DNA from 2 places in the Variovorax sp. YR634 genome. Region 2 is predicted to be linked to the other one. Evidence: riboswitches for the same ligand, from Rfam matches in the RefSeq annotation. Region 2 holds a riboswitch; the other holds the start of a gene.
The links. Region 2 has a riboswitch for glycine ahead of gcvT (glycine cleavage system aminomethyltransferase GcvT). Riboswitches for the same ligand answer to the same signal wherever they lie in the genome.
Positions count from the first base shown of each region.

Region 1: it holds a riboswitch for glycine, as region 2 does, so the genes downstream of both, BLV60_RS21240 (D-amino acid dehydrogenase) here and gcvT (glycine cleavage system aminomethyltransferase GcvT) in region 2, are expected to answer to the same signal.

Region 1 covers NZ_FNOL01000013.1:88,663-103,863, reverse strand. Annotated here, with positions in the region: gene rfbC (dTDP-4-dehydrorhamnose 3,5-epimerase) at 1-273, opposite strand, end outside; gene rfbA (glucose-1-phosphate thymidylyltransferase RfbA) at 270-1,166, opposite strand; gene rfbD (dTDP-4-dehydrorhamnose reductase) at 1,187-2,077, opposite strand; gene rfbB (dTDP-glucose 4,6-dehydratase) at 2,074-3,147, opposite strand; glycine riboswitch at 3,265-3,365, shown strand; glycine riboswitch at 3,369-3,485, shown strand; gene BLV60_RS21240 (D-amino acid dehydrogenase) at 3,578-4,879, shown strand; gene BLV60_RS21235 (FIST signal transduction protein) at 4,886-6,166, opposite strand; gene BLV60_RS21230 (PhaM family polyhydroxyalkanoate granule multifunctional regulatory protein) at 6,212-6,967, opposite strand; gene BLV60_RS21225 (aminotransferase-like domain-containing protein) at 7,060-8,505, opposite strand; gene BLV60_RS21220 (LysE family translocator) at 8,620-9,219, shown strand; gene BLV60_RS21215 (DMT family transporter) at 9,228-10,166, shown strand; gene BLV60_RS21210 (aminotransferase-like domain-containing protein) at 10,227-11,429, shown strand; gene BLV60_RS21205 (LysE family translocator) at 11,452-12,090, shown strand; gene BLV60_RS21200 (glutathione S-transferase family protein) at 12,127-12,768, shown strand; gene BLV60_RS21195 (PhzF family phenazine biosynthesis protein) at 12,774-13,697, shown strand; gene BLV60_RS21190 (VOC family protein) at 13,719-14,411, shown strand; gene BLV60_RS21185 (LysE family translocator) at 14,419-15,051, shown strand; gene BLV60_RS21180 (threonine dehydratase) at 15,061-15,201, shown strand, end outside.
Region 2 covers NZ_FNOL01000007.1:17,169-32,369, reverse strand. Annotated here, with positions in the region: gene BLV60_RS14395 (sensor histidine kinase) at 1-19, shown strand, start outside; gene BLV60_RS14390 (M949_RS01915 family surface polysaccharide biosynthesis protein) at 26-724, opposite strand; gene BLV60_RS14385 (acyl-CoA thioesterase) at 736-1,158, opposite strand; gene BLV60_RS14380 (DMT family transporter) at 1,155-2,042, opposite strand; gene BLV60_RS14375 (SDR family oxidoreductase) at 2,063-2,845, opposite strand; gene BLV60_RS14370 (electron transfer flavoprotein-ubiquinone oxidoreductase) at 2,987-4,684, shown strand; gene BLV60_RS14365 (tetratricopeptide repeat protein) at 5,029-5,514, shown strand; gene BLV60_RS14360 (DUF3455 domain-containing protein) at 5,549-5,941, opposite strand; gene BLV60_RS14355 (RNA polymerase sigma factor) at 6,069-6,662, shown strand; gene BLV60_RS14350 (anti-sigma factor) at 6,659-7,411, shown strand; gene denD (D-erythronate dehydrogenase) at 7,450-8,469, shown strand; gene BLV60_RS14340 (TRAP transporter substrate-binding protein) at 8,514-9,488, shown strand; gene BLV60_RS14335 (TRAP transporter small permease) at 9,586-10,098, shown strand; gene BLV60_RS14330 (TRAP transporter large permease) at 10,110-11,402, shown strand; gene BLV60_RS14325 (L,D-transpeptidase Cds6 family protein) at 11,509-11,973, shown strand; gene BLV60_RS14320 (hypothetical protein) at 12,072-12,632, shown strand; glycine riboswitch at 12,666-12,756, shown strand; glycine riboswitch at 12,769-12,881, shown strand; gene gcvT (glycine cleavage system aminomethyltransferase GcvT) at 12,927-14,099, shown strand; gene gcvH (glycine cleavage system protein GcvH) at 14,159-14,530, shown strand; gene gcvP (aminomethyl-transferring glycine dehydrogenase) at 14,582-15,201, shown strand, end outside.

The DNA of each region.
Region 1 (15,201 bases), on a different contig from region 2:
CGAACTGCGCCGTATGTCCACAGCCACGTCGAAGACGGCACCTCGTACAACCCGCACCAGTTTTCCTTGGGTCTGCGTCAATTGGTAGTGCAGTCCACGCAGCACCCCCTTGGCCGACCGCGAATGATTGTCCTGAACAAACTCTACATGCCGCCCCACGGCCTCATCGAAGACCTTGCCGTTAAAGCTCTCATAGAAAAACCCTCGCGCATCGCCAAACACCTTGGGTTCGATTACGAGGACGTCGGGAATGGCGGTGGGCGTGGCTTTCACGAGCGAACCTCGTCGCTCAGCAGGTGCTTGAGATATTTCCCGTAACCACTCTTTTCGAGCGGTGCCGCAAGCTTCGCGAGCTGCTCAGTAGTGATGAATCTGTTGCGCCACGCAATCTCCTCCGGACAGGCGATCTTCAGTCCCTGGCGATGCTCAAGCGTCGCGATGAACTGGCCGGCTTCGAGCAGGCTGTCGTGCGTGCCCGTGTCCAGCCATGCGTAGCCTCGCTGCATGATTTGCACATTCAACTGGTCGCGGTCGAGATAGGCTTGGTTCACTGCGGTGATCTCCAACTCGCCTCGCGCGCTGGGCTTCACGGCCTTGGCAATATCCACCACATGGTTGTCGTAGAAATACAGCCCCGTGACAGCGTAGTTGCTCTTGGGCTTGAGTGGTTTTTCCTCGATGCTGCTGGCCTTGCCATTGGCATCGAACGCGACCACGCCATAGCGCTCAGGGTCCTGCACATGGTACGCAAACACGGTCGCACCGCTCTGCTTGGTATCGGCGTCCGACAGCAGATGCACGAAGTCGTGCCCGTAGAAGATGTTGTCCCCCAGCACCAGTGCACTCGGAGAGTTCCCGACGAACTTGTCCCCGATGATGAACGCCTGCGCCAGCCCGTCAGGGCTCGGCTGCACCGCGTACTGCAGGTTGATGCCCCACTGGCTGCCGTCGCCCAGCAGTTGCTGGAAGCGCGGCGTGTCCTGCGGCGTGCTGATGATCAGGATGTCGCGCATGCCGCCCAGCATCAAGGTGCTCAGCGGGTAGTAGATCATCGGCTTGTCGTACACCGGCAGCAGCTGCTTGCTGAGCGCCAGGGTCGCGGGGTGCAGGCGGGTGCCCGAGCCACCGGCCAGGATGATGCCTTTGCGTTGCGTCGTCTTGGTCATGTTCTTTTTCTCGTGAAAGTTCAAAGAATCTCGCGCAGCATGCGCGCGACGCCTTCCTGCCAGGGCGGCAGGCGCAGGCCGAACGTGGCCTGCAGCTTGGTGGTGTCCAGGCGCGAGTTGTGCGGGCGCTTTGCCGGGGTCGGGAAGGCACTGGTCGGCACGGCCTCGACGGCCTCCGGGCCGGCCTTGAGTTCGACACCCGCTACCTTGGCTTGCTCGATCACGAAGCGCGCATATCCGTACCAGCTGGTCTCGCCGCCGGCGATGGCGTGATAGAGGCCAGCCTTGGCCGGGTCCTGCAGCGTCGCCCGGATGGCATGCGCCGTCACGTCGGCCAGCAGCTCCGCACCCGTGGGCGCGCCGAATTGGTCGTCGATGACGGTCAGCTTGTCGCGCTCCTTCGCCAGCCGCAGCATCGTCTTGGCAAAGTTGCCGCCGCGCGCCGCGTACACCCAGCTGGTGCGGAAGATCAGGTGCTTCGCGCAGTGCTGGGCCACCAATTGTTCGCCTTCGAGCTTGGTGCGCCCGTACACGCTGAGCGGGCCGGTCGCGTCGTCTTCCTTCCAGGGCCTGGTGCCGCTGCCGTCGAAGACATAGTCGGTCGAGTAATGCACCATCAGCGCGCCGATCTGCTGCGCCGCCTCGGCCACGATTCCCGGCGAGGTCGCGTTGAGCTTGCGCGCGAAGTCAGGTTCGCTCTCGGCCTTGTCGACGGCCGTGTGCGCCGCCGCATTGACGATCACGTCGGGGCGAACCTTCAATACCGTCTCGGCCAATTGCTCCGGCCGGCTGAAGTCGGCGTTGAAATCCGTGCTGTCGAAATCGAGCGCGACCAGTTCACCCAGTGGCGCCAGGCTGCGCTGCAGCTCCCAGCCGACCTGTCCGCCCTTGCCCAGCAGCAGCAACTTCATGCCGCAGCCTTCGTCGTGTCGTATTGCTTCTCGACCCACTCTCGATACGCGCCGCTTTGCACGTTGCGCACCCACTCGCCATTGGCCAGATACCACTCGACGGTCTTGCGGATGCCGGTATCGAAGGTCTCGGCGGGCTTCCAGCCAAGCTCGGCCTCGAGCTTGCGCGCATCGATGGCGTAGCGGCGGTCGTGGCCGGGGCGATCGGTGACGTAGGTGATTTGTTCCTTGTACGGCTTGCCGTCGGCGCGGGGACGCAGTTCGTCGAGCAGCGCACACACGGTGTTGACGATCTCGATGTTGGGCTTCTCGTTCCAGCCGCCCACGTTGTAGGTCTCGCCCAGCTTGCCGGCTTCGAGCACGCGGCGGATGGCGCTGCAGTGGTCCTTCACGTAGAGCCAGTCGCGCACCTGCATGCCGTCGCCGTACACGGGCAGGTTCTTGCCGGCCAGTGCGTTGACGATCATCAGCGGGATGAGCTTCTCGGGAAAGTGGAAGGGGCCGTAGTTGTTGGAGCAGTTGGTGGTCAGCACCGGCAGGCCGTAGGTGTGGTGCCAGGCGCGCACGAGGTGGTCGCTGGCGGCCTTGCTGGCCGAGTAGGGGCTGTTGGGCTCGTACTTGTTCTCTTCGGTGAAGGCGGGGTCGGTCTTCGACAGCGAGCCGTAGACCTCGTCGGTGGACACGTGCAGGAAGCGGAAGGCCGTCTTCTGCTCGGCTGGCAGCGCGCTCCAGTGCCCGCGCACGGATTCGAGCAGGCGGAAGGTGCCCAGCACGTTGGTCTGCACGAAGTCTTCGGGACCGTGGATGGAGCGGTCCACGTGCGATTCGGCGGCGAAGTTGACCACGGCGCGCGGCTTGTGCTCGGCCAGCAGGCGATCGATGAGGGCGCTGTCGCCGATGTCGCCCTGCACGAAGATGTGTTTCGGGTTGCCCTTGAGCGACGCGAGGGTCTCGAGGTTGCCTGCGTAGGTCAGCTTGTCGAGGTTCACGACCGGCTCGTCGCCGTTGGCGATCCAGTCGAGTACGAAATTGGCGCCGATGAAGCCAGCGCCGCCGGTAACCAGGATCATGAAGTCCCCTGCTGATATATGGAACGATCGCCTTGCGGCAAATCAACAGGCGATTATCCCATTCGGCCAGAGGAGAGAAATCAAAGGTTGGCGCCCGCGCAAGCCCCGCCTACAATCACCCCCACTGCAGGAGAGCGGGCTACCCCGGTGGCCCTACCGAAGGCGCAAACTCCCATAAACGCTCAGGTCGGTCCGAACAAGGGACCTGTACTGCACCAACTGAAACGCCGTCTGGAGAGCCATCACACCGCCCAACGTGGTCGTGATGCACCGAAGGAGCAAACCCTCTGCGGGCGCAGCGGGTGAATCTCTCAGGTACCGAGGACAGGGGGAGCGGCAACTTGGACAGCGGTCGTCCGGTTGCTTTGCTATTTATTCAATAGCACACCACGCCCGTCGTTCAAGCACTGCAACCTCAAAGGTACTTGAAATGCGCGTGATCGTTCTTGGCGCCGGCCTGCTCGGCGTGACCTCGGCTTACTACCTCCAGCAACTCGGCCACGAAGTGACCGTGATCGACCGGCAGGCCACCCCGGCCGCCGAAACCAGCTTCGCCAATGGCGGGCAGATTTCCGTCAGCCATGCCGAACCCTGGGCCAACCCCAGCGCACCGCTCAAGGTGCTGCAGTGGCTGGGCAAGGAAGATGCTCCGCTGCTCTTCCGCATCCGCGCCGACATGCGCCAGTGGCTTTGGGGCCTCCAGTTCCTGCGCGAATGCACGCCGGCGCGCACCCGCCACAACATCGAGCAGATCGTGCGTCTCGGAACATACAGCCGCTCGATGTTGCAACAGTTGCGCCGCGACACCGGCCTGAACTACGACCAGCGCACGCAGGGCATCCTGCACTTCTATACGACGCAAAAAGAGTTCGACGGCGCCCTCGCGCCCGCCGAGCAGATGCGCGCCCTGGGCTGCGAGCGCCAGGTCATCTCGGCCGACGAAGCCGTGAAGATCGAGCCCGCCCTCGCCCACATCCGCCCGAAGCTGGCCGGCGCCACCTACACGGCCGAGGACGAGTCCGGCGACGCCAACCGCTTCGCGCGCGAACTGGTGGGCCTGGCCACCGCGGCGGGCGTGAAGTTCCTGATGAGCCACACCGTGACCGCGCTGCGCGAAGCCGGCGGCAGCATCGATCACGTCGAAGCCACCGACAGCGAAGGCCGCTTCCAGCGCATCCGCGGCGACGCCTTCGTGCTGGCGATGGGGTCACTGAGCCCGCTGTATGCCGCGCCGCTGGGCATCCGCCTGCCGATCTACCCGGCCAAGGGCTATTCGGTGACGCTGCCCGTCAAGGACGCGTCGAAGGCCCACCAGGTCTCGCTGACGGATGACGAATTCAAGCTCGTGTTCTCGCGCTACACCTCGGAGTCGGGCGACCGCCTGCGCATCGCCGGCACGGCCGAGCTCAACGGCTACGACCGCGACCTGAACCGCGTGCGCTGCGAAGCCATCGTGCGCCGCGTCGAAGAGCTGTTCCCCGGCGCCGGCGACACCACGCAGGCCCAGTTCTGGACCGGCCTGCGCCCCGCCACGCCGAGCAACGTGCCGCTGATCGGCAAGACCAGGCTGCCGAACCTGTTCCTCAACACGGGCCACGGCACGCTCGGCTGGACGCATGCCTGCGGCTCGGGCAAGTCGATCGCGCGGATCGTGAGCGGGCTGGCGCCGGAGGTCGATTTCGCGTTCACCGGCATGCCTGCGCCCGCGCCGCGCGCGCTGCAGCCGGCCTGATCGCGTTCAGTCCTTGCTGGTAAACACCGTCAGCACCCCGGTATAGCCATACAGGTGATGCCGGGCAATCTCGCCCGCAGCGAAGAACCCGACCAGCGGCACGTCGCCCAGCGCGTGCCGCACGATCTGCAACTCAGCGCCCGGTGCGCCGAAGTGCGGCCCGCCGCGCCCCGAGCAGCTCACGTACACCGCCCCTGCGATGCGCCGTGCCGGATGCGGCGCCGCCTCGGCCTCGCCCGCCGCCACGGCGCGCGCAGTGGCGAGTGTCTGCTCTTCGGGCTCCAGCTCCTCGCGGATTTCCGCGCAGATGCGCATCAGGTCGGCCCGCGCGGCCTGCGCGTTGCGGCGGCAGAAGGTCAGCCGCATGCCGGCCTCGGCCACATCGGCAATGGCGATGCCGCGCCGCGTCGGGTCCAGCCCGATGATGTGGCGCACCAGCACGTCGGCGCCCAGGTCGCCGGTGCGGCGGATGCCGTCGCTACCGGCATCGGCCAGGCCGACCAGCGTGTTGCGCACGGCGTCGATGGCCTCCTGCGGCCGTTCGAGCGACACCTGCAGATCGGCCAGCAGCACGTCGAGCGCCGGCTCGCCGTCGAGCTTCAGCAGCAGATTGCCGTCGGCCTCGGTGATCTCGCGCTCGCGCACCGCCCCCGAGCGCAGCGGCTGGCAGCCCTGCGTGACGCGCGACACCAGCCGTACGCCTTCGCCGAACACCACGCCCGACAGGCCGCCCGAGAACACCCCACCCGCCGCCCCGTGCCCGCGGATGTTGCCGTTGCCGCCGACTGCGAATTGCAGCGCGCTGCCGCGCCCCGAAGACAGCCCGCCGAACAGATAACCCGTGTCAGTGCGCCCCGCCATCTCGGCGATCAGCTCGGCCAGGTCGGGCGTTGCCGGGTCGGCGTGCACCAGTGCCGTGTGCGCCTCGAAGCCGCTCATTTCGGAATTGCCCAGCGGCGCCACGCCCGAGAACACGCGGTACTGGTCGCTGGGCAAAGCGCAAAGCATCAGGCTCATGCCGGGTTCGTCGAAGTACTCGGCGTTGTTGGCCGACACGCCGATGCCGACGGTACCCGACCAGTCGGTCACTTCGGGCAGCTCGGCGCTCAGGTGGTCGAGGATGTCCTGCGCCTCGCTCGCATAGTGGTCGGTGATGTAGAGCAGCCCCAGCGTCGGCGACGAGGCGTAGTCGGGCAGGGCCATCTGTGCGCGCAGCTGGGCCAGCACGAGGCCGGCCGCCATGCGCCATTGCGGATGGGTGGCGTGACCGGAGGGAAACAACTTCATGATGCGTGCCAACCCGTTCTCTTCAACAAATGGATGTGTATGACGTCAACGCCGGGCGGAGGTTCGCTTGCGCGCGGCTGTCGATGTCTTCTTTTTGGCAGCCGGCGCTGCAGCCTTCTTGGCCGCAGCAGGCTTGCGGGCGGCCGTTGTTGCCGGCTTGCCCATGACCTTGCCGACCGCATCGGCCAGCGGCTGGGCCATGGCCGGCACCTTCAGCTGGGCCGCGTCCTGCAGCGCCGAGCTGGCGATCTGCTGGAACTGTTCGGTGAGCGAGCCCCACCACTGCATGGGATCGACCACGCCGGCGCCATCGGCAGCCGCGGTCTTTGCCTTGGCCGAAGCCGGCCTGCTGCGCGGCTTCGTCGGTGCTGGCGCTTCCTCTTCTGGCAATTCGTCTTCTTCCTCTACCTCTTCTGGCTCAGGCTCCGGAGCCGCTGCGGCGGGTGCAGGCGCCGGCGCCATCGCGGCTGCCTGCTTGGTGAACGCGCTGGCGATGTCTTCCATCCGCACGTTCATGCCGCGCAGCGTCGACAGCGTCATCTTCTGCACTTCGAGCGCCTGGATCGTGGCCTTCAGGGCATGGCCGTTCTGCTCGAGCCAGTACTGCACCGTCTTGAGCTCCTGGATGCGCTTGTCGACCTCTTCCACGCTCAGCGTGGGCGCCACCCAGCTCGCAAGGCTCGGAATCCCTGGCACCGACCCGGCGCCGGTGCCCGCTGCGGCGCCACCGGCGAGGTTCTTCAGGAAGTCGAATCCGGGGACGAACTGGCTGAAGTCGAAGGGCTTGCTGGCGGTGCTCATGCGGGTGGTCTCCTGGGTGGGTTTTCTTGTGTTGCCAGCTTACTCCAAGCCTCCGGCCTTTTGGCCCGGACCTCCCCACCTTTTACCTGCCATCAGAGCTCGTTTCGGACCTTGCTGAACACCTTCCAGAAGGTCGCATCCTGCGACGTGGCGAAGTTGATCCGCATCATCGTGCTCGGCGGCCGGCGCGCATGGAACAGCGAGCCCGGCGCCAGCAGGTAGCCCTGGTCGAGCATGCGCTGCGTCAGCGCGTCGGTGTCCACGCCTGTGTCGACCCAGCCGAACAGCCCCGCCGGCTCCGAGGCGAAGGTGCAGCCGTGCGACATCGCCAGCTTCACCGCCCGCCCCCGCGCCCCGTCGAGGCGGATGCGCACGCGCTCCGAATGCCGGCGCAGCTGCCCCTGGTCGATGCACCACGACAACGCCCGCTCGAACAGCGTGGGTGAGGTGAGCGTGGCCAGCAGCTTGGTTTCGAGCAGCCGCTCCTTCAGCGCCGGGGGCGCGGCCAGGAAGCCGATGCGCCAGTTGGGCGCCAGGATCTTGGCAAAGCCGCTCACGTAGATGGTGCGCTGCAGCCCGTCGAGCGCGCTGAGCCGCGTGGCGTGCTCGGGCGCGAGGTGGCTGTAGGTGTCGTCCTCGACGATGTGGAAGTCGTATTCGTTGGCCAGCTTCAGCACCCGGTGTGCGCTGCCCGGCGTGAGGCTGTAGCCGGTCGGGTTGTGCAGCACGCTCACACTGACGAAGAGCTTGGGTTGGTGCAGCGCGCAGTACTGCGCCATCACCTCCAGGTCGGGCCCGTCGGCGCGCCGCGGCACCGGCAGGATGCGCATGCCCAGCGCCTCCAGCCGCGCGAACTCCAGCGCCCAGCCGGGCTCCTCGACCATCACAGGGTCGCCGGCGCGCAGCAGCGTGCGGCTCACGATGTCCAGCGCATGCGTGGCGCCGATGGTGGTCACGATCTGGTCGGGCGAGGCCGGCACGTTGATGCCCACCAGCTTCTGCGAGAGGCTGCGCCGCAGGCTCATGTCGCCGGCCGGCTCGCCGTACTGGAGCGACAGCTCCTGCAGGGCGGCTGTACTGGTCATGCGCCGCACGGCCGTGGGCATGAAGGTGGACGACATCCAGTCCGGCGGAAACACCCCCATGCCCGGCTGCGGCTTGTCGCTCGGGCGGTGGAACATGCTGCGGATCAGCGAACTCGCGTCGGCCGGTATGCGCGAGGCCATCATCTGCACCGCCATCGCCGCTGGCATGCCGCTCGCGCCACCGGCGTCCGCGCCGTGGTTCGGACGGCCGTCCTGTACTGGTGCCGAATCCCGCACATAGAAGCCGCGCTGCCGGCGGGCCTCGACCAGCCCCTGCGCCAGCAGCTGGTCGTACGCGGCGACGACGGTGTACGGGCTCACGCCCTGCTGCCGCGCGCATTCGCGCACCGAGGGCAGGCGGGCGCCGGGCGGCAGCAGGCGGGTGCGGATGCGCTCGGCCAGGCGGTCGGCCAGTTGCCCCGTCAGCGACTGTGTGGAAGTGCGTGTCAGCATGCGTTGTTTTGGGCTGTGCCGGCTTCTGTGTCGAAGGAGTGACCAATACAGATTGCCCGATTGTTCGACCAACTGTACTGGAACTGTAATGGTCTCAAGTTTAGAGTGTGTGTCATGAACTGGCAAGAATTCACCGCGCTGCTGGTGCTGGCCACGGCGATGAGTTTCTCGCCCGGTCCCAACACCACGCTCTCCACCGCCCTGGCGGCCAACGGCGGCCTGCCGCGCGCCATGCGCTTCGTGGTCGCGGTGCCCGTGGGCTGGACGCTGCTGCTGGCGCTGTGCGCCGCCGGCATCGGCGCGCTGGTGGTGGCAATGCCTTCGCTGCGCCTGGCCATCAAGGCGCTGGGCATCGGCTACCTGCTGTGGCTCGCGTACAAGCTCAGCGGCAGCGCCACGCTCGGCAAGGCCGACGGCACCAAGCTGTCGGTCGGCTTCGGCCAGGGCGTGATGCTGCAGTTCGTGAACATCAAGGCCTGGCTGCTGGCGCTCACGCTGGTGGCCGGCTGGATCGCCGGGCAGCCCGATGCGCTGCGCCGCTTCGCCATCGTGGCGCCGGTGATGCTGACCTATGCCTTCATCAGCAACTTCGCCTACGCACTGGTCGGCGCGTTGCTGCGCGAATGGCTGGCCAAGGGTTCGCGGCTGCTGTGGTTCAACCGCGCGATGGGCTTGGTACTGGTGCTCACGGCCTGGTGGATGGTGAGCGTATGAAGCTCGCCATGAAAGACGAGACGCTGGGCATGTGGCTCGGCGTTGTAGGCGTGGCCATGTTCGCCGTCACGCTGCCGATGACGCGCCTGGCCACCGGCACGCAAGACGCACCGCAGCTGTCGCCGTGGTTCGTCACGCTCGGGCGCGCGGCGCTGGCGGGCGTGCTGTCGGCCATCTTCCTGCTGGCAACGCGCTCGCCGCGGCCTGCAGCGCACCAGTGGAAGCCGCTGGCCTTCGCGGTGCTGGGCAATGCCATCGGCTTTCCGCTGCTGCTGGCCTATGCGCTACGCGTGGTCACGGCCAGTCATGCGGCGGTGGTGACTGCCCTGCTGCCGCTGGTCACGGCCGCCGTCGCGGCCCTGGTGCTGCACCAGCGCGCGCGGCTCGGCTTCTGGCTCTGCGCCATTGCGGGCAGCCTGCTGGTGGTGGCGTTCTCGGTGCTGCGCGCGAGCCAGAGCGGCCATGGCTTCGGCTTCGAATGGGCCGATCTGCTGCTGGTCGGCGCGGTCATTGCCGCCTCCATCGGCTACATCTACGGCGCGCAGGTCACGCCGTCGCTGGGCGCCGAGCGCGTGATCTGCTGGGTCTGCGTGATGGCGCTGCCCTTCACGCTGCCGGCCGCGCTGGCGCTGTGGCCGCAGCAGCCCGTCGCCACGTCGGCCTGGCTGGGCTTCGTCTACGTCGGCACGTTCTCGATGTGGATCGGCTTCTTCGCCTGGTATCGCGGCCTGGCCCTGGGCGGCGCGCTGCGCGTGAGCCAGACCCAGCTGCTGCAGCCCTTTCTCTCGATCCTCGCGTCGATCCCGCTGCTGGGCGAGCCGCTCGACATGGTCACGCTGGGCTTCGCCGTCGCGGTGGTGGCCACGGTGGTCATCGGCAAGCGCCTCTCGCAGCCGCAAGACAACAAGGCCCGCGTCGTATACCGTGGCGACATCCAGCCGGATTGAGCGCCGCCGCGCCTGCCCGCATCATTCGAATCTCACCTCACCGCCTGAAAGAAGAAAGCCATGAACTGGAAACTCGCCGCCCGCGCCGCCAAGATGAATCCCTCGGTGCTGCGCGAAATCCTCAAGGTCACCGAGCGCCCCGGCATCATCAGCCTGGCCGGCGGCCTGCCCTCGCCCAAGACCTTCCCGATCCAGGCTTTTGCCGACGCCTGCGCCGAAGTGCTGCACAACGACGGCCAGGCCGCCCTGCAGTACGCCGCCAGCGAGGGCTACGCGCCGCTGCGCCAGGCCGTGGCCGACATGCTGCCGTGGGACGTCGACGCCTCGCAGGTGCTCATCACCACCGGCTCGCAGCAGGGCCTCGACCTGGTCGCCAAGGTGCTGATCGACCCGGGCAGCAAGGTGCTGGTCGAAACGCCCACCTACCTCGGCGCGCTGCAGGCCTTCGGCCCGATGGAGCCGCACCCCGTGGGCGTGGCCAGCGACGATGACGGCGTGATCGTCGAAGACCTGCTGGCCAAGGCCAAGGACGCACGCTTCGTCTACCTGCTGCCCAACTTCCAGAACCCCACCGGCCGCACCATGACCGAAGAGCGCCGCGCCGCCGTGTCGGCCGCCGCCGCTGCTGCCAACCTGCCGATCGTCGAGGACAACCCCTACGGCGAACTCTGGTTCGACGAAGCCCCGCCGCTGCCGCTGGCCGCGCGCAACCCCGAAGGCGTGATCTACCTGGGCTCGTTCTCGAAGGTGCTGGCCCCCGGCCTGCGCCTGGGCTTCCTGGTGGCACCGAAATCCATCTACCCGAAGCTGCTGCAGGCCAAGCAGGCGGTCGACCTGCACACGCCGATCTTCACGCAGCGCATGGTCTCGGCCGTGATGAAAGACAAGTTCCTCGACCGCCACGTGCCCACCATCCGCGCCCTCTACAAGCGCCAGCGCGACGCGATGATCGCCGCGCTCAAGCGCGAGATGGCCGGCCTGGACGTGAAGTTCAACGCGCCCAAGGGCGGCATGTTCCTCTGGGCGCGCCTGCCCGAGGGCATCGACACCGTGACGCTGCTGCCCAAGGCGGTGGAGCGCAACGTGGCCTTCGTGCCCGGCGCGCCGTTCTACGCGGGCGAAGGCGATCCGCGCACGCTGCGCCTGTCGTTCGTGACGGCCAGCGTCGAAGAGATCGACACCGCCATCGCCGCGCTGGCGCAAACGCTGCGCGAAGAGCTGGTGCTGCTCGGCGACAAGAAGCTGGCCGCCGCACAGGTCTGAAAGCACAAACCAGGAGCCTCCCTTGATCGGCCTTGCAACGCTGTCGCTCTTCCTGCTCGCGGTTCTGGCGCTGTTCCTGTCGCCCGGCCCGAACATGGCTTTCGTGCTCTCGCACGGCGTGGCCCATGGCCCGCGCGGCGGTTTTGCGGCGGCCATCGGCATCTCTGCGGCCGACCTGGTGCACACGCTGTTCGCGGCCACCGGCGTCACCGCGCTGGTGGCCGCGTGGCCGTCTTCGTTCGACGTGCTGCGCTATGCGGGGGCGCTGTACCTGGTGTGGCTGGCGGTGCAAGCGCTACGCACCGGTGGCGGACTTCGCATCGGCGCGCAGGCGCAGCCCGCCGGCTTCGGCCGCATCGTGCGCATGGCGCTGCTGAACAACCTCGTCAATCCGAAGGCGCTGCTGTTCTTCATGGTGTTCCTGCCGCAGTTCGTCGATCCCTCGCGCGGCAGCGTGCCGCTGCAGCTGGTGCAGCTCGGCGTGGTGCTGTCGATGGCCGCGCTGGCCTTCAACACGCTGCTGGGCGCGTGCAGCGGCCAGGTCGGCCGCTGGCTGCACAACCGGCCCGGCGCGGCGCGGTTCCAGAGCGGCCTGCTGGCCGCCGTGATGCTGGGGCTGGCCGTACGCCTGCTCTTCCTCGATCGTCCCTCGCCCCGCTGAAGCGGGCAGCAAAGAAAAGATAGAAAGAAACCGACCATGCTCAACATCTGGGGCCGCATCAGTTCGATCAACGTCCGCAAGGTGGTGTGGTGCGCGCAGGAGCTCGGGCTCGACTTCCAGCGCACCGAGGCCGGCGGCAAGTTCGGCGTGGTGCAGACGCCTGAGTACCTCGCGCTCAATCCGAATGCGATGGTGCCCACCATCGACGACGGCGAAGGCGCCGAGCGCGTGACGCTGTGGGAATCGAACGTGATCGTGCGCTACCTCTGCGCGAAGCATTCGCACGGCAACTTCTACCCGAGCGAGCTGCCCGCGCGCTTCGACGCCGAGCGCTGGATGGACTGGCAGCAGACCACGCTCAACCGCACGAGCCGCGACGCCTTCATCCAGTGGGTGCGCACGCCGCCGTCGGAACGCCAGAGCGCGCTCATCGAGGCGTCCGTCCGCGACAGCGAAGCACTGTTCTCGATGCTCGACGCGCATCTTGCGAGCCAGCCGTACATGGCCGGCCAGCGCTTCACCATGGCCGACATCCCGGTCGGCTGCGAGGCGCACCGCTGGTTCAACCTGCCGGCTGCCGAATACCGCCGGCCGAACTGGCCGAACGTCGAACGCTGGTATTCAGAGTTGCTTTCCCGCCCGGGCACGCGCGGCGTGCTCGACCTCCCCCTCGAATGAATCCGATGAAATCCCGCCCCTTCAAGCAAGTCGACGTCTTCACCGCCACCGCCTACTACGGCAATCCGCTCGCGGTGGTGATCGATGGCCAGGACCTCGACGACGCCGCCATGCAGCGCTTTGCGCAATGGACCAACCTGTCCGAAACCACCTTTCTGCTGCCGCCCACCGATCCGGCCGCCGACTATCGCGTGCGCATCTTCACGCCCGGTGGCGAGCTGCCCTTTGCCGGCCACCCGACCATCGGCAGCTGCCATGCGTGGCTGCAGGCCGGCGGCAAGCCCAAGGCTGCGGGCCTGGTGGTGCAGCAGTGCGGCGCCGGCCTGGTGCCCCTGCGGCGCGACGGCGAGCGCCTGGCCTTCGCCGCACCACCCCTGAAGCGCAGCGCTCCGAGCCCCGCGCTGCTGGCCAAGGTGGCCGGCGCGCTGGGCCTGAAGGCGCAGCAGGTCATCGCGGCGCAGGTGCTCGACAACGGTCCGGTCTGGTTCGGCCTGCTGGTGAACGACGCCGACGCCGTGCTGGCGCTGCAGCCCGACCACCGCGCCCTGAAAGAGCTGGGCGTGAAGGCCGGCGTGGCGGGCGTGCCCGCGGCGCACGACACCGCGCTGCTCATCGGCCGCTCGAACCGCGAGGCGCGCGCCTTCGGCAACCGGCCCGCGACCCCGAACGAAGACGGCGCGAAGATCGACCTCGAAGTGCGCGCCTTCGCCGAGCCCATCGGCGTGCAGGAAGACCCGGTTACCGGCAGCCTCAACGCCAGCCTGGCCGAATGGCTGATCGCCGACGGCCACATGCCCGAGCGCTACCTTGCCGCGCAGGGCCAGTGCCTGGGCCGCGCGGGCCGCGTCTACATCGAGCGCGACGCCGAAGGAAAGATCTGGGTCGGCGGCGACGCCGTGACCTGCGTCGACGGCCACGTCACGCTGTAAGCACAACGCCCGAGGCCCGCCATGCACGCGCAACTCGACCACCTCGTGATTGCCGCCGCCTCGCTCGCCGAGGGCGTGGCCTGGTGCGAGGCAACGCTCGGCGTCACGCCGGCCCCGGGCGGCTCGCATCCGCTGATGGGCACGCACAACCGCCTGCTGAACATCGCGAGCGACGCCTTCCCCGCGGCCTACGCGGAAATCATCGCGATCGAGCCGGGCAAGCAGCCCTCGCGCCCCAAGACGCACCGCTGGTTCGACCTCGACGATGCCGCGCTGCAGGCCGGGCTCGCACAGCATGGCCCGAAGCTGATTCATTTCGTCGCCCGCGTGCCCGACGCGCATGCGGCAACGCGGGCGCTCGCACATGAAGAGCACGCGCACATCGACCGGGGCCAGTTGCTCGAAGCCTCGCGTGACACGCCCGCCGGCCGGCTCGAATGGCAGATCACCGTGCGCGACGACGGCCAGCGGCTGTTCTATGGCGCACTGCCCACGCTCATCCAATGGGGCCCCGTGCACCCCACCGACGCCATGCCGAAGTCTGGCCTCGCCATGCGCGCGCTGCGCGCCGTGCACCCGCGCGCGCCCACGCTGGTCGCCGCGCTGTCGGCCATCGGCATGACCGGCATGGACATCAGTGCCGGCCCGCCCAATCTCATCGCCGTGCTCGACACGCCGCGCGGCCCCGTCACGCTCGAATCGCAAGGACTCTGACCCGATCATGCTGAGCCTCACCGAAATCGCCTGGTTCGCCCTCGCCTCGCTGCTGCTGGCGCTCACGCCGGGGCCGAACATGATCTATTGCGTCTCGCGCACGCTGGTGCAGGGTCGACGCGCGGGGCTCATCTCGCTGGGCGGCGTGCTGCTGGCGTTCCTGGCGCATCTGTTCGCCGCGGCGCTCGGGCTCACCGCGCTGCTGCTGGCAGTGCCGCTGGCGTTCGACGCGATCCGCATCGCCGGCGCGGCCTACCTGCTGTGGCTCGCGTGGCAGGCGGTCAGGCCCGGCGGCAATGCACCCTTCGAGGCGCGCGCACTGCCGGCCGATCCGCCGGGCAAGCTGTTTCGCATGGGCTTTCTCACGAACCTGCTGAACCCGAAGGTGGCGATGTTCTATCTCTCGTTCTTTCCGCAGTTCATCCACCCCGAGCGCGGCTCGGTGCTGCTGCAGAACCTGCAACTGGGCATCGCGCAGATGGCGACCAGCGCGGTGGTCAACACGGTGATGATCGTCGGCGCCGCCAGCATCACGGCCGTGCTGTCGCAAAGCGCGGGCTGGCTGCGCGCGCAGCGCTATGTGATGGGCAGCGTGCTGGCCGCGCTGGCCGTTCGCGTGGCACTCACCGAACGCAAGTAAGGACATCCCGTGAAATTCACCCGCGAAGAAATCGAAGCCGCGCAGCGCACCGTGCATGCGGCCATGCCGCCCACGCCGCAGTACGCCTGGCCGTTGCTTTCGCATCGCCTGGGCGCCACCGTATGGGCCAAGCACGAGAACCACACGCCA
Region 2 (15,201 bases):
CGTGCTGCGGCCGGCCTGAGCCTCCTCAGCGGCGGGCGGTTTCCCGCTTCGGCGCAAAGTCGTAGGAGTTGTCGAAGCCGAACTGCCCGGCGTCGTACATCGCCTTCATCTTCTTCACGAGATGCCGCTGCACCGGCTTGGGCAACGCAAAGTAGTTGTCATTGGCGGTGGTCTTGCGATCGCCGTCCAGATGACCGGTGATGGCGTGGATCGTCGCCTTGCGGCCCAGATGGAAAGCGACGATCTTGATGCGCCCCACGTAGTCGTCGTTGTCGATGTGATCGGAGTCGACGGGGTTGAAGAAGCGATACACGAGGATCGGGTCGACCAGCCCGTCGCCGTCGATGTCCGCGAGTTCGATGAGCTTCGAGCGAAAGTTGACGCCGGCCTCGTCCTTGTTGGCGAAGTCGCGGATCGACCATTCACGGGTCAAGGTGTTGTCGCCGCCCACCTTGTAGAGCGAGGCCTGGATGGCCGAGGACAGCAGTTCCCCGGCGTATGGCTCGTCCTGCTTTTCGCCGAGCAGCAAGACGTAGCTGCCCGACTTGTCGGTGTAGCAATAGCGCTTGAATGCGGGGAGTTCAAGCCCTGCCTTCTTCAGCGCCTCGGCGCTCGCGTACGGCGCATTGGCTGCGCATTCGTTCTTGCCGGGTAGGCCTATCTGGGCGTGGCTGCCGGTGACAAGCAATGCCAGGAGCGTTAACGCCAGGAGCTTCCGCTTCATCGGACCGCCGTTCACTCGCTCACCAGCGCGCGCAGCCAATCGGGCAGCGCCAGCGCCTTCTGCTTCGGGAAGTCGACCCAGATGGTGGTCGCGCCGCCAGCTGCGCAGATCACGCCGGGCTCTTCCTCGCGGGCCATGGTGCCCCAGCTCTCGAAGGTGGTGCGGCCGGGGTCGCTCACGTACATCTTGAGCAGCACGTTGCCCGGGTATTCGATCTGGCGGTAAAAATTGCAGAAGGCGTTGACGATCACCATGCCCTCGCCGCCAGGCTCGGGCTCGAAGCCGATGGAGTGCATCCAGTCGATGCGCGCGGTTTCGAGGTAGCGAAAGTAGGTGCCGTTGTTCAGATGGCCCATTGCATCCATGTCGCCCCATCGGATCGGGATCGACGTTTCATACACGAGCTTTTTCTTTTCGGGGATTTCGATTCTCATCGGTGCGCCTTGATGGATGCGAGGATGCCCAGCACGAACAGCAGCGCCGCCGCCCACTCGGCGGCCTGCGGCCAGCGGCCGTCCCAGACGAAGGAATAGAACAGCGCGAACAGCGTCTCGCTGACGATCAGCTGGCCGCACAGGCTGGCGGACAGGCGCTGGCTCGCGACGTTCCAGAGGATAGTGGCCAGCCACGACGAGCCGAAGCCGCTCGCCAGCGCGATCCACACGAACAGCATGCCGTCGGGCTGCGCCTGCAGCGTCGCCACGTCGCTGCCCGCAACGCCCCACAGCAGCAAGGCGCCCAGGCCGGTCGCCACGCCGAGCCAGTTGGCCCAGTCGGTTGCGTTGAGCTCGGTGTGGCGCTGCAGCCAGACGGCATTGAGCAGGCCGTACACCGTCCAGCTTGCCATTGCGGCCAGCGCCAGCGCGATGCCCCAGCCGAAGCGGGCACCGCCACTGCCTGCGCCGTGCTGCGCGGACCATGCGCCATAGATCATCAGCGCGATGCCCGCGCCCGTGAGCAGCAGCCCCGGCAGCAGCGCGCGCATCCGCAGGCCGACGGGCCGGCCCAGCAGCATCATCCAGACAGGGATCGTGCCGATGATGAGGCTGGGTACCTCGGTGCCCGCCGCCTCGATGCCGAAGGCCAGCAGCAGGTAGTAGCCGGTAAAGCCCAGCACGCTGAGCCCCAGCGCCGCGAGCGCCTGCCGCCCGTTCGGCCAGCGCACTGCAGCCGGCCGCGCGAACACGGCCAGCGCCGAGACCGCTCCGAACACCGCGAAGCGCGAGGCCGTGATGTCCACCATGCCGAAGTGACCCACCATGCGCGGTGCCACGAAGGTCAAGCCCCAGAGCGCACCCGCGGCCAGCCCGGCCGCAATGCCGACCCAAGCCCGCGGACTCAGAGCGAGAACCCGTCGTCGGCCGCGATGACGGCGCCGTTCACGAAGTGGCTCTGGCCGCTGGCCAGCAGCACGATCAGGCCGTCCAGGTCTTCGGGCTTGCCCACGCGCTTGCGCGGCAGCATGTTGACCAGCTTGGCGCCGCCTTCGGTGCTCCAGTGTTCCTCGTTGAGCTCGGTTGTGATGTAGCCCGGGCACAGCGCGTTCACGTTGATGCCGAAGCGACCCCATTCGAGCGCCATGGCCTTGGTCATCTGCACCACGGCGATCTTGCTCATGCAGTACGTGCCGATCTGCGGCATGACCTTGAGCGCCGCCGCCGACGCAATATTGATGATGCGCCCACCGATGTAGGTGCCAGGCGCCGTGCCCTGGGCGCGCGCCAGCATGCGCTTGCCGACCTCTTGCGCCACGAAGAAGGAGCCCTTCACGTTGGTGTCGAAGATGTAGTCGTAGTCGTCGGGAGTCACGTCCTGCAGGCGCTGTGTGGTGCTCACGCCCGAGTTGTTGACCAGGATGTCGATGGCGCCCACCTCGGTCTCGGCACGCGCTACCGCCGCCTTGATGCTGCCGATGTCGGTCACGTCGAGCTCGACCACGTGGGCGTCGCCGCCCTCGCCTTCGATGCGTGCGCGCAGCTCCTTGAGCTTCTCGACGCGGCGGCTGGCCAGCACCACAGCGGCGCCCGCACGAGCCAGGGTTTTCGCGAACTGGGCGCCGAGCCCGCTGGAGGCGCCGGTGACGAAGGCCACGCGGCCGGAAAGATCGATGCTGTAAGCCATGAACTGAATCCTGTGGAGTCGCGCAGGTGACGCCCAAGCGCCCCGCCCACGAGTGACACGGACCGCCCGTGGACGCCGCATAAAATGCCCCGCAACCCGGGAAGCCCCGCGCCTCGAAAAATCATTATCGACCCAACCCACATGACCCACGACGAAATCCTCGCCCAGTTCGGCCCTCGCGAAGCCATGGAATACGACGTGGTCGTGGTCGGTGGCGGCCCGGCCGGCCTCTCGACCGCGATCCGGCTCAAGCAACTCGCCGCGCAACACGAAAAAGAGATCTCGGTCGTGGTGCTCGAAAAAGGCTCGGAGCCCGGCGCGCACATCCTCTCGGGCGCCATCATGGACCCGCGCGCGCTCAACGAACTGCTGCCCGACTGGAAGGAACTCGGCGCCCCGCTGAACCAGCCGGTGACAGACGACGCGATGGTGTTCCTGGGCGAGAAGTCGAGCCTGCGCACTCCCAACCTCTTCCTGCCGGCCTGCTTCCAGAACCACGGCAACTACATCATCAGCCTGGGCGCCTTCACCAAGTGGCTGGCGCAGCAGGCCGAAAATCTCGGCGTCGAGATCTTCCCGGGCTTTCCTGCCGCTGAAGTGCTCTACAACGAAGACGGTTCGGTGCGCGGCGTGGCCACCGGCAACATGGGTGTCGGCAAGGACGGCGAACCGACCGAGAACTTCCAGCTCGGCATGGAGCTGCTGGGCAAGTACACGGTGTTCGCCGAAGGCGCGCGCGGCCACCTGGGCCGCCAGCTGATTGCAAAGTACAAGCTCGACGCGGGCAAAGACCCGCAGACCTACGGCCTCGGCGTGAAGGAAGTCTGGGAAATCGACCCCAAGCGCCACCAGCCCGGCTTCGTGCTGCACACCGCCGGCTGGCCGATGGACAACAACACCTACGGCGGCGCCTTCCTCTATCACATGGAGGACAACAAGGTCACCATGGGCTTCATCACGGGCCTGGACTACAGCAACCCTTACCTGAGCCCGTTCGAGGAAATGCAGCGCTGGAAGCTGCACCCCAACATCCGCTGGTACCTCGAAGGCGACGAGGCCAAGGGCATCAAGCCGGCCAAGCGCATCGGCTACGGCGCGCGCGCCATCACGGCCGGTGGCCTGATGTCGCTGCCCAAGACGGTGTTCCCGGGCGGCGCACTGGTCGGCTGCGAGGCCGGCTACCTCAACGTGAGCCGCATCAAGGGCAGCCACGCCGCCATCAAGACCGGCATGCTGTGCGCCGAGGCCGCCTTCGACGCGGTCACAGCCGGCCGCCAGCACGACGAGCTCACGGCCTACCCGGCCGCCTTCGAGAAGAGCTGGCTGCACGCCGAGCTGAACAAGGCGCGCAACTTCAAGGCCTGGTTCAAGAAGGGCCTGGGCATTGCAACTTTCATGAACGGCATCGAGCAATGGCTGCTCAAGGGCCACATTCCGTGGACGCTGCACCGCAACAAGCCCGACCACCAGTACCTGAAGCCCGCGGCGGAGTGCAAGCCCATCGTCTATCCGAAGCCGGACGGCAAGCTCACCTTCGATCGTCTCTCCAGCGTGTTCATCAGCAACACGAACCATGAAGAGCAGCAGCCGGCCCACCTGACGCTGAAGGACGCGACGGTGCCGGTCAACATCAACCTCGCCAAGTTCGCTGGCCCTGAGAGCCGCTACTGCCCGGCCGGCGTGTACGAGTTCGTCGGCACGGAAGACGGCAAGCAGCGCCTGCAGATCAACGCGCAGAACTGCGTGCACTGCAAGACCTGCGACATCAAGGATCCGACGCAGAACATCGTGTGGGTTACGCCTGAGGGCGGTGGCGGGCCGAACTACGTGGGGATGTAAGGCGCTCTGCGCTTGTGTGAGAAGCCCTCTTCGGAGGGCTTTTTCGTTTCGGTGCTGTTTGCGTTCGGGGGTGTGTGCGAAGGCCACCGGGTGCTCCCCTCCGCGAATGTCCCCCGGCCTGCGGCCTCCTCCTTTATTTCGCTGCGGGGGAGCACCCGGCGCCCTTCGCACGATGAGTGCTGCTGTTGTCTGCCGAGAACAACTGCTGCGGGTCCGCGAAAGGCTCTCATCTTTTCTCCTTGACCATGCGTCCATTCAGCAACCCGTGGCGTAAATGGAATCAGGACGGCGATGCACGTCGCCGTCCGCTAGCCCATTCAATTCATCGAAGAGGATCTTTCGCCATGAACACCCTGCTCCACCGCATCGCCATCGCCGCCGCTCTGACCGTCACCGCCGGCCACGCGCTCGCCGCCGACCCAGCCCCCGCTCCTGCACCGGTCGCCAAGGCCGCGCCTGCCAGCAAGCTGTCCGCCGCCCGCGCACTGATCGCCGACAGCAAGTGGACTGCAGCCATCAGCGAACTCGAACGCGTCAACGACACCGGCAATGCCGACTGGAACAACCTCATGGGCTACACCCTGCGCAAGTCCGGCGCCGGCAAGTGGGCCGCCTCGGAGAAGTACTACGACGCCGCGCTGAAGATCGATCCGAAACACGTCGGTGCGCTCGAATATTCGGGCGAGCTGTACATCTCGATGGGTGACCTGCCCAAGGCCGAGCAGCGTCTTGCCGCGCTGGGCCAGGCCTGCAACATGGCCTGCCCCGAGTACAAGGACCTGAAGGCTTCCGTCGAGAGCTTCAAGGCCGGTGGCGCCAAGAAGAGCTGAGCATGAGGCGGGCCGGCCGGCCCGCTTCATGCGGCTACCTGGCAACCAGGAAGACGTAGTCCGCGCTGTAGTCCTGCCGGATGCGCTTGCCCGCATCGGCCTGCGCCTCGCACCCCTTTGCCGGCGCATTGCCGCCAAGGGTATTGATGCGCTGCACGCCGGTGACATCGGCCAACTTGCCGGGACCGCCGGCCGACTTGGCGGACAGCAGCAGCCACGGAATGTCGGCCTCGCGCTGGCCGTTGGCGCGGGCCTTGCATTCGTAGATCTGCACGCCCACTGCGTGCCAGGTGAAGGCGGCGCGTTCGCCATCGGATGCCCTGATGGCGGCCGGCAGTTCGGTGGCTGGCGATGCGCAAGCGGCAAGCAAGGCGGCGCCCAGCAGGGCAGCGCACGAGGGAAGAATTCGCGTCGATTTCAATGTCATGGCATTTCCCGGTTCAGGAAGAAAAGATAAACGAACGAGTGCGGACCGGATCATCCGGCCCTTCTCCAGAAACGACACGCACGCAGGAACGGATGCAATACTCGCCCGCATGAATAGAAATATTCTGATGAGCCTGCAAGACCTGATCGCTGGCGCGGCCCGTGGCGACCACGCGTGCTTTGCGCAGATCTACGAACGCACGCACCTGCATCTGTTCGGCGTCGCGGTTCGTATGTTGGGCAATGAACAGGCGGCCGAAGACGTGCTGCAAGAGGCCTATGTGAGCATCTGGAAAAACGCGGGCGGCTATCGCTCCAGCGTCGACGGGCAAGAGATCCAGCCCATCACCTGGCTGATCGCAATCGTGCGCAACAAGGCGCTGGACGCGCTGCGCGCGCGCAAGCGGCGCAACACCCACGAACAACCGCTGGCCACGGGTCCGGACGGCGAGCCGGAAACCGGATCTGACACGACAGCCGACCCGGCCCCCGGCGCTGCGCAGCTGCTCGACCAGGCCATGCATGCGCTTCGCATCGATGGCTGCATGTCTGCGCTCGACGGCAGCTTCCGCCAGAGCCTGGCGCTGGCCTACTACCAGGGCCTGTCGCACACCGAGGTGGCTGCACAGATGAATGCGCCGCTCGGCACGGTCAAGGCATGGATACGGCGCGGGCTCGATAAGCTGCGTGCCTGCCTGAGCGCACAGGGGGTGGCGCCATGAGATACACCGACGCCCGCCTGCTCGATGCACTGGCATCGGCCTACGCACTGGGCACGCTCGAGGGCGGCGCACGGCGGCGCTTCGAGCGACTGATGCGCGATCGCGCGGACGTGCGCGACGTGGTCGCGCAATGGGAGCAGCGGCTCGGGCAGTTGGCCCTGTCGGTGCCGCAGCGCAAGCCTTCGGCCGATCTCTGGCGCGCGATCGCCGCACGCACCCAACCCGCCCAGGCACAGCAAGCACGACAGGCACGGCCTTCTCGCTGGCCCAGCTGGCTGCGGCCCGCAGGCTTCAGCTTCGGCGGGCTCGTGGCGGGCGTCATCGCCGCGAGTGCGTTGTTCCTTGCCGTGCCCGGCGCCTTCATCACGAGCGACCAGCTCGCGATGCGTACGGGCGAGCGGCTGCCGCAAAGCTATGTGGGCGTGCTCACCGACACCGACGGCCGGGGCCGATTGCTGGTCAGCTCGCTGCGGCACGGCCGCACGGTCACGCTGAAGGTGCTGGGTGCGACAGCGCTGCCCGTTTCGGGCGATGAACGGCTCGTGCTGTGGGCCTTGCCCGCCGATGCAGCGCCCTTGGCCATCGGCGCGGTGCCGGCGAGCGGCGCTGGCACGCTGACGCTGCCCGACACCTCCGAGAAACTTCTGTCGAAGGTCTCGCGCCTCGTCGTGACGCGCGAGCGCAGCGCCTCGCCCGCGGCCCCCAGTGCCGATGTGGTGTTGAGCGGCGCCTGCGCCAAGCTCTGGTGAGCCTCGCTTATTCTTGCGGCTCACAGGAGACAAAACCCATGCAGATCGTCATCACCGGCGGCGCCGGTTTTCTGGGCGCGCGCCTCGCACGCACGCTGTTGAAGCAAGGCCAGCTTTCGCTGGCCGGCGCACCGGCCCAGCCCATCGAACGCATCACGCTGGTCGACCGCGCGGGCGCTCCCACCGACCTCGCGGCCGATGCGCGCATCACCACCGTGACGGGCGACCTGAACGCACAGCTCGCCGCTGACGCAGATGCCACCGTCTGGCGCGAAGCCGATGCCATCTTCCACCTGGCCGCCGCGGTGAGCGGTGAATGCGAAGCCGACTTCGACCTCGGCATGCGCAGCAACTTCGCGGCCACGCATGCCTTGCTCGAAAAAGTACGTACGCTCGGCACGAAACCCGTGCTGGTGTTCGCCAGTTCGCTCGCAGTGTTCGGCGATTCGCCCGAGCAGCCGCTGCCGAAGGTGATCGAAGACCACACGCTGCCCACGCCGCAGACCAGCTACGGCATCCAGAAATTCATTGGTGAACAGCTGGTGGCCGATTTCACGCGCAAGGGCTTCGTGCGCGGGCGCAGCGTGCGGCTCATGACGGTGAGCGTGCGCCCGGGCAAGCCCAACGGCGCGGCCTCGGGCTTCTTCAGCGGCATGATCCGCGAGCCGCTGGCCGGGTTGCCCGCCGCCTGCCCCGTGCCCGACGCAACGCCTGTCGCCATTGCGTCACCGGCGCGCACCATCGAAGGCATCATCCGCGCCGCCGAGGCCAGCGATGCGCAGTGGGGCCCGCGCACCGCGCTCAACCTGCCCTCTCTCGCCACCACGGTCGGCGAAATGGCCGCGGCGCTGGAGCGCGTGGCCGGCAAGGCCGCCACCGCCCTGCTGGACCGCACACCCGACCCGACGATCCAGCGCATCGTGAAGACCTGGCCGGGCCACATCGATACCGTGCGCGCAAGGGCGCTGGGGCTCACGTCCGACGAAAACTTCGAGGCCGTCATTCGCGAGTACGTCCGTGAAAATCCCGACGCGGTAAAGCTCCCGGGTGTTGCATAGTCCGTTGCGCCTGACGCGCACCTGACCCCAACCCCGGAGACATCATGAAACTCGGCCACATCGCCGCCGCCTGCCTTTCGCTTGCCCTGGGCACTTCCGCCTTCGCGCAGCAACCGACCGTTCTGAAGATCGGCTACGCGACCTCCAAGGAGTCGCACTACGGCGTGGGCTCCACGGTGTTCTGCGAAGAAATCGAGAAAGGCACCCAAGGCCGCTACAAGTGCCAGCACTTCGCCAACTCGGCGCTCGGCGGCGAGCGCGAGCAGATCGAGGCCATCCAGCTCGGCACGCAGGACCTGGTCAACACCTCGACCGGCCCGGTGGGCAACTTCGTGCCCGAGGTCAAGATCGTCGACATTCCGTTCCTGTTCCGCGACTACGACCATGCGCGCAAAGTCATGGACGGCCCCATCGGCCAGGACATCCTGACCAAGTTCCCGAGCAAGGGCATCATCGCGCTGGCCTGGACGGAGAACGGCTTTCGCCACATGACGAACAGCAAGCGCGACATCGTCAAGCCCAGCGACGCGGCCGGCCTGAAGATGCGCACCATGGAAAACAAGGTGCACATGGACGGCTACCGCACCTTCGGCATCCTGCCCACGCCCATGGCTTTCCCTGAACTGTTCGGCGCGCTGCAGCAAGGCACGGTCGACGGGCAGGAGAACCCGATTCCGGTGATCCTGTCGTCGAAGTTCTCGCAGGTGCAAAAGCACCTCTCGCTCACGGGCCACGTGTACTCGCCGGCGCTGCTTCTGCTGTCGCCGAAGGTGTGGAACAAGCTGTCTGACGCCGACAAGAAGGTGTTCACCGAAGCCGCGAAGAAGGCCGCCATTGCCCAGCGCAAGAAAGTCAACGACGACGAGAACAACGGCATTGCCCAGCTCGAGAAAGACGGCATGAAGGTCACGCGCACCGTCGACGGCGCCGCCTTCCGCGAGGCGCTGAAGCCCGCCTACGTGAGCTACGCCAAGGAATTCGGCGCGGACAACATCAAGAAGATCACGGACGTCAAGTAAGCCCTGAGCCGCCACGGCCGGCTCTCCGGCAACGCGCCCGGCACGCATGCGTGCGCCGGGCGCTTCGTTTTTCAGACAGAACAGAGAACAACACAAAGTGCAAGCCTTCGAGCGCTACTTTCTCGCCGCCAACCGCTGGGCGCTGATTCTTCTGCTGGCCGCCATGTCGGTCATCATCTTCACCAACGTCGTGCTGCGCTACACCACGAGCCAGTCGCTCGAATGGGCCGAGGAGGTGTCGCGCCACATGATGATCTGGCTCACCTTCCTGGGCGCCGGGCCGGTGCTGCGCTACGGCGGGCACATCGCGGTCGAGAACCTGCAGGACGCCTTGCCCCGCAGCGCGGCCGTCGCGGTGCGCATCGTCGTCGCCGGGCTGCTGTTCGCATTCTTCGGTTTCATGGTCTGGTACGGCTGGCTGTACATGGAACGCACGATGTTCCAGCTCACTGCCGTGACTCAGATTCCGTTCGCCTACATCTACAGCGCGATGCTGTTCGGCGGCATCTTGTTGATCGTGCACTGGCTGCTGGTGGTGCGCGGCTACGTGCTGCGCAGGGAGTTCGCGTCCGACGCGCACTTCGACGCCAACGCCTCGGCGTCGCTGTAAGGAGAACGACCATGGACGCAAGCATTGTTCTGATCGTTTCCGCCTGCATTTTCCTGGCCATCGGCGTGCCGGTGGCCTTTGCGCTGGGCCTCTCCACCGTTACCACGCTGATCCTTGCGGAGAACTACCCGCTGATGGTGCTGCTGAAGGAAACCTTCACCGGCATCGACAGCTTTCCGCTGATGGCGGTGCCCTTCTTCATTCTTGCGGCCGAACTCATGAGCGGCGGCTCGCTCACCGAGGTGCTGCTGCGCTTCGCAGGCCAGTTCGTGGGCCACCGACGCGGCGGGCTGGGCTACACCAACGTGGTGTCGCTGACCTTCTTTTCGGGCATCTCGGGCTCGGCGCTGGCCGACGCGGCGGGGCCGGGGTCGATGCTCATCAAGATGATGGACAAGGCCGGCTACGACCGCTCGTACGCGGCGGCGCTCACGGCCTCGACCGCCATCGTCGGGCCGATCATCCCCCCCTCGATCATCATGATCATCTACGCGCTGCAGGACGAGAGCGTATCGGTCGGCACGCTGTTCGCGGCCGGCATCATGCCGGGCATCCTGATCGCGGTGGCGATGTGCGTCGTGAACTTCTACGTCTCGAAAAAGCGCAACTACAAGGGCGACGGGCAAACGCCTCCGCTGCGCGAGATCCTGGTCACGACCTGGAAGGCGATTCCCGCGATCCTGCTGCCGGTGGTGATCCTGGGCGGCATGCGCGCCGGCTGGTTCACGCCGACCGAGGCCTCGGTGGTGGCGGTGTTCTATGCGCTGGTGTGCGGCAAGTTCGTCTACCGCACGCTCGAGTGGAAGATGCTGCCCGACATACTCTCGCGCTCGGCGTTGCTGTCGGCTTCGGTGCTGATCATCATCGGGCTGTCGGCCTCGTTCGCGTGGGTGCTGACCATCGAGGGCATTCCGCAGCAGATGGCCGAATGGCTCATCAGCATGAACCTCTCGCCGTGGATGTTCCTGATCATCGTCAACGTGTTCCTGCTGCTGTTCGGCATCTTCATCGAGCCGCTGCCGGGCGTGATGGTGCTGGCGCCGATCCTCGCGCCGGTGGCCATCAAGCTGGGCGTGGACCCGGTGCACTTCGCGATGATCGTGATCTTCAACCTCACGCTGGGCATGATCACGCCGCCGGTGGGCGGACTGCTGTTCGTGACCTGCAACGTGTCGAAGGTGCCGATGTCGGCGCTGGTGAAGGAACTGGTGCCGTTCCTTTGGGCGCATGGGGCTGTGCTGGTCATCCTGACCTTCGTGCCCGCGCTGAGTACGTGGCTGCCGCACGTGCTCGGGTTCAAGTAACGGCCTGGGCTCCGGGGCCTGATCGGCCCGGTGAATCGGCGGATGTTCACTGCCAGAATCGGGCGACGGGCCAAGGGCCGACAACCGACAAGGAGGGGACTGCGCCATGAATCGATTCCTGAGCTGCCTGCTGGGCGGCGCCTTGCTGGCTCCGGCTGCCTTCGGCGCCCCGCCCGCAATGCCCGCCGCGGTACCAGCCCCCGTATCGGCAGCAGCGCCGGCCGATCCCGCCTCCAGCATCCGCGAAGTCGAAGCCGCCGTGCGCGCCTGGGCCGCGGCCTGGTCAGCCCGGGACGTGGTGCGCTACCTGGCCGCCTATGCACCCGACTTCACGCCGCCCCGAGGCCAGGACCGCAAGGCCTGGGAGGCGGACCGCCGCGCGCGCATTACCGACAAGACGACCATCAGCGTGAGCATCGACAGCCTGGTCATCAGCGTCCAGGGGCAGGCGGCCAGCGCGAGCTTTCAACAGACCTACAGCGCCGACAAGCTGCGCGAGAAGAGCCGCAAGACGCTGGAATTGCAGCGCGTGGGCAACCAGTGGCTCATACGCAAGGAAAGCGCGGGCTGAAGGCCGGCCGCGATTGCCCCTGTAAGGCAAACGGTTCATGAAGATGTCACCACTTGCAACGATGCTGCAGCCCTCGATTCCCGAAAGCTGTGGCTGCCATGTTTCCCACCAAGACCGACAAGGCGCGCGACGAACTCCAGGGCGGACAGCGCACGCTCAGCCAGCGTGAGCGCGCCCTGCTGCTGATGGCCGATGGCCGGCGCTCGCTGACCGACTTCAGTCCGCTGTTCTCCAACCGGGTCGAAGCCGAACAGGCGATCCAGGCGCTGGTGCAGCGGGGCTACCTGCAGGCCCCGCAGGCTGCTGCTGCGGCACCGGCGCCCGCACCGATAGCAGCCCCCGCCCGGCCCGCGCCTATCGCCGCCGCCGAGCCGATCCAGGTCGCCACCACCTCGGCCGACACCTTCGACGGCAAGCGCTCGCTGGCCACCACGCGCATGTTCCTGTTCGACATCTGCGAGCGCATGTTCGTGCGGCGCGACCCGAAATTCGCGCTGCAGATGCGCGACGCCCTGCGCGAGGCCCGCGACCGCGAGGCGATGCTGACCATCGCCGCGCTGATGCTCACCGAGATCGAGAAAACCGCAGGGGTGGAACGGGCCGAATCGCTGCGCGAGCGCATCGACAAGCTGCTGCCGCCGGCCGAAATCATCCACTGACGCAAAACCCCTGCCCCGCGCGATCCACTACACTCGCCAGGGTCAGGAGAGAGCCCCGCGTGCCGGGGCCGCCGAAGGCGCAGGGGTTTCCCGAACGCTCAGGCAAAAGGACTGACAAGGCGCCGGTGAACACCGGCGTTTCCTTGCTGGAGAGAGGCCGTTGCAGTGAAAACTGCCCATCGGCCCACCGAAGGAGCAAACCCCGATCGTGGGGCGAATCTCTCAGGTAAAGCGGACAGCAGGGGTGGCCCATGGCTTGCGTCATGGATTTCGTCTGCCCCTTTGGAGTGCCCCGTGGCTGCTTCTTCCGCCCCCGCTACCGAACTTCTCAAGACGCCGCTGCACGACCTCCACGTGGAGTTCGGTGCCCGCATGGTGCCCTTTGCCGGCTATTCGATGCCGGTGCAGTACCCCGCCGGCCTGATGGCCGAGCACAAGCACACGCGCGACGCGGCCGGCCTGTTCGACATCTCCCATATGGGCCAGCTGCGCCTCGTCGGGCCCGATGCGGCGGCGGCTTTCGAAACCCTGATGCCCGTCGACGTGATCGACCTGCCCGCCGGCAAGCAGCGCTACGGCCTGCTGCTGAACGACGAAGGCGGCATCCTCGACGACCTGATGTTCTTCAACGAGGGCAACGGCTCGATCTTCGTGATCGTCAACGGCGCCTGCAAGGTGGCCGACATCGCCCACATCCAGCAGAAGATCGGCAGCCGCTGCCAAGTGCAGCCCCTGCCCAACCACGCCCTGCTCGCGCTGCAGGGCCCGCAGGCCGCGGCCACGCTGGCGCGGCTGTCGCCCGGCATCGAGCGCTTCGTGTTCATGACGGGCGGTGCGGTGCAGATCGGCGGCATTGCCGCCTTCGTCACCCGCAGCGGCTACACCGGCGAAGACGGCTTCGAGATCTCGGTGGCCGCCAAAGACGCCGAGGCGCTGGCCCGCCTGCTGCTGGCCCAACCCGAGGTCAAGCCCATCGGCCTGGGCGCGCGCAATTCGCTGCGGCTCGAAGCCGGCCTGTGCCTCTACGGCAACGACATCGACACCACCACCACGCCTGTCGAGGCCTCGCTCAACTGGGCGATGCAGAAGGTGCGCCGCACAGGCGGCGCGCGCGAAGGCGGCTTTCCAGGCGCGACAAAGATCCTCGCGCAGCTTGCCGTCGCTACCGCAGGCGCTGCCGGCCACACCGACCACGACACGCTGAAGCGCAAGCGCGTGGGCCTCGTCGCCCTCGAACGCATTCCGGTGCGCGACGGCACGGTGCTGCAATCTTTCGAAGGCCATGACATCGGCATCGTCACCAGCGGCCTGCTCGGCCCGACGGCCGACCGCTGCATCGCCACGGGCTACGTGGCCACCGCCTTCGCCGAGCCGGGCACGCGCGTGCAGGCCATCGTGCGCGGCAAGCCGGTGCCGATGGAGGTCTCGACGATGCCTTTCGTGCCCACCCGCTACTACCGCGGCTGAGCCTGGTCGACAGGCTAGGCTCTGCACCCCGATTCATTTTTTCCACGAGGAGTTTTTCCATGAGCATCAAGTACACCAAGGACCACGAATGGGTGTCGGCCGAAGGCGACGCAGCCACCGTCGGCATCACCGTGCATGCGCAGGACGCGCTGGGCGACGTGGTGTTCGTCGACCTGCCCGAAGTCGGCAAGACCTTTGCGCAAGGCGAAGTTGCCGGCGTCGTCGAATCGGTCAAGGCCGCGGCCGACGTGTTCATGCCCGTGTCGGGCGAGATCACCGAAGTGAACGAGGCGCTGCGCGCCGACCCGTCGCTCGCCAACAGCGACCCGCTGGCCGCCGGCTGGTTCTTCAAGGTCAAGCTGAGCGAGCCCGCGCAGCTCGACGCCCTGCTGGACGCGGCCTCCTACGACAAGTTCGCCGCCGAATCCTGATCCGCTGAGTTCCTCAGCCACCTTCCTTCTTCTCCCCGAGCCCTCACCGCCATGCCGACGCCCGCCCTTCCCTCTTTGCAAGAACTAGAGAACGCCGAAGAATTCCTCGCCCGCCACATCGGCATCGATGCGGCGGACGAGGCGCGCATGCTGCCGGTGATCGGCTCGGAAACGCGCGCGGAGCTCATCGACGGCATCGTGCCCGTGGCCATCCGCCGCGCAAAGCCGATGCGCCTGCCCGCACCGGCCACCGAAGCCGATGCGCTGGCCGAGCTGAAGGTGATGGCGTCGAAGAACAAGGTGTTCAAGAACTTCATCGGCCAGGGCTACTACGGCACGCACACGCCGGGCGTCATCTTGCGCAACGTGCTCGAGAACCCCGCCTGGTACACCGCCTACACGCCCTACCAGGCCGAAATCTCGCAGGGCCGCATGGAAGCCCTGCTCAACTTCCAGACGATGGTGTGCGACCTCACGGACATGGCCATCGCCAACGCCTCGATGCTCGACGAAGCCACGGCCGCAGCCGAGGCCATGACGCTGGCCAAGCGCAGCGTGAAGAGCAAGAGCAACGTGTTCCTGGTGTCTGGCGACTGCCATCCGCAGACTATTGAAGTCATCAAGACGCGCGCCGCGCCGCTGGGCATCGAAGTGAAGGTGAGCACCGTGTC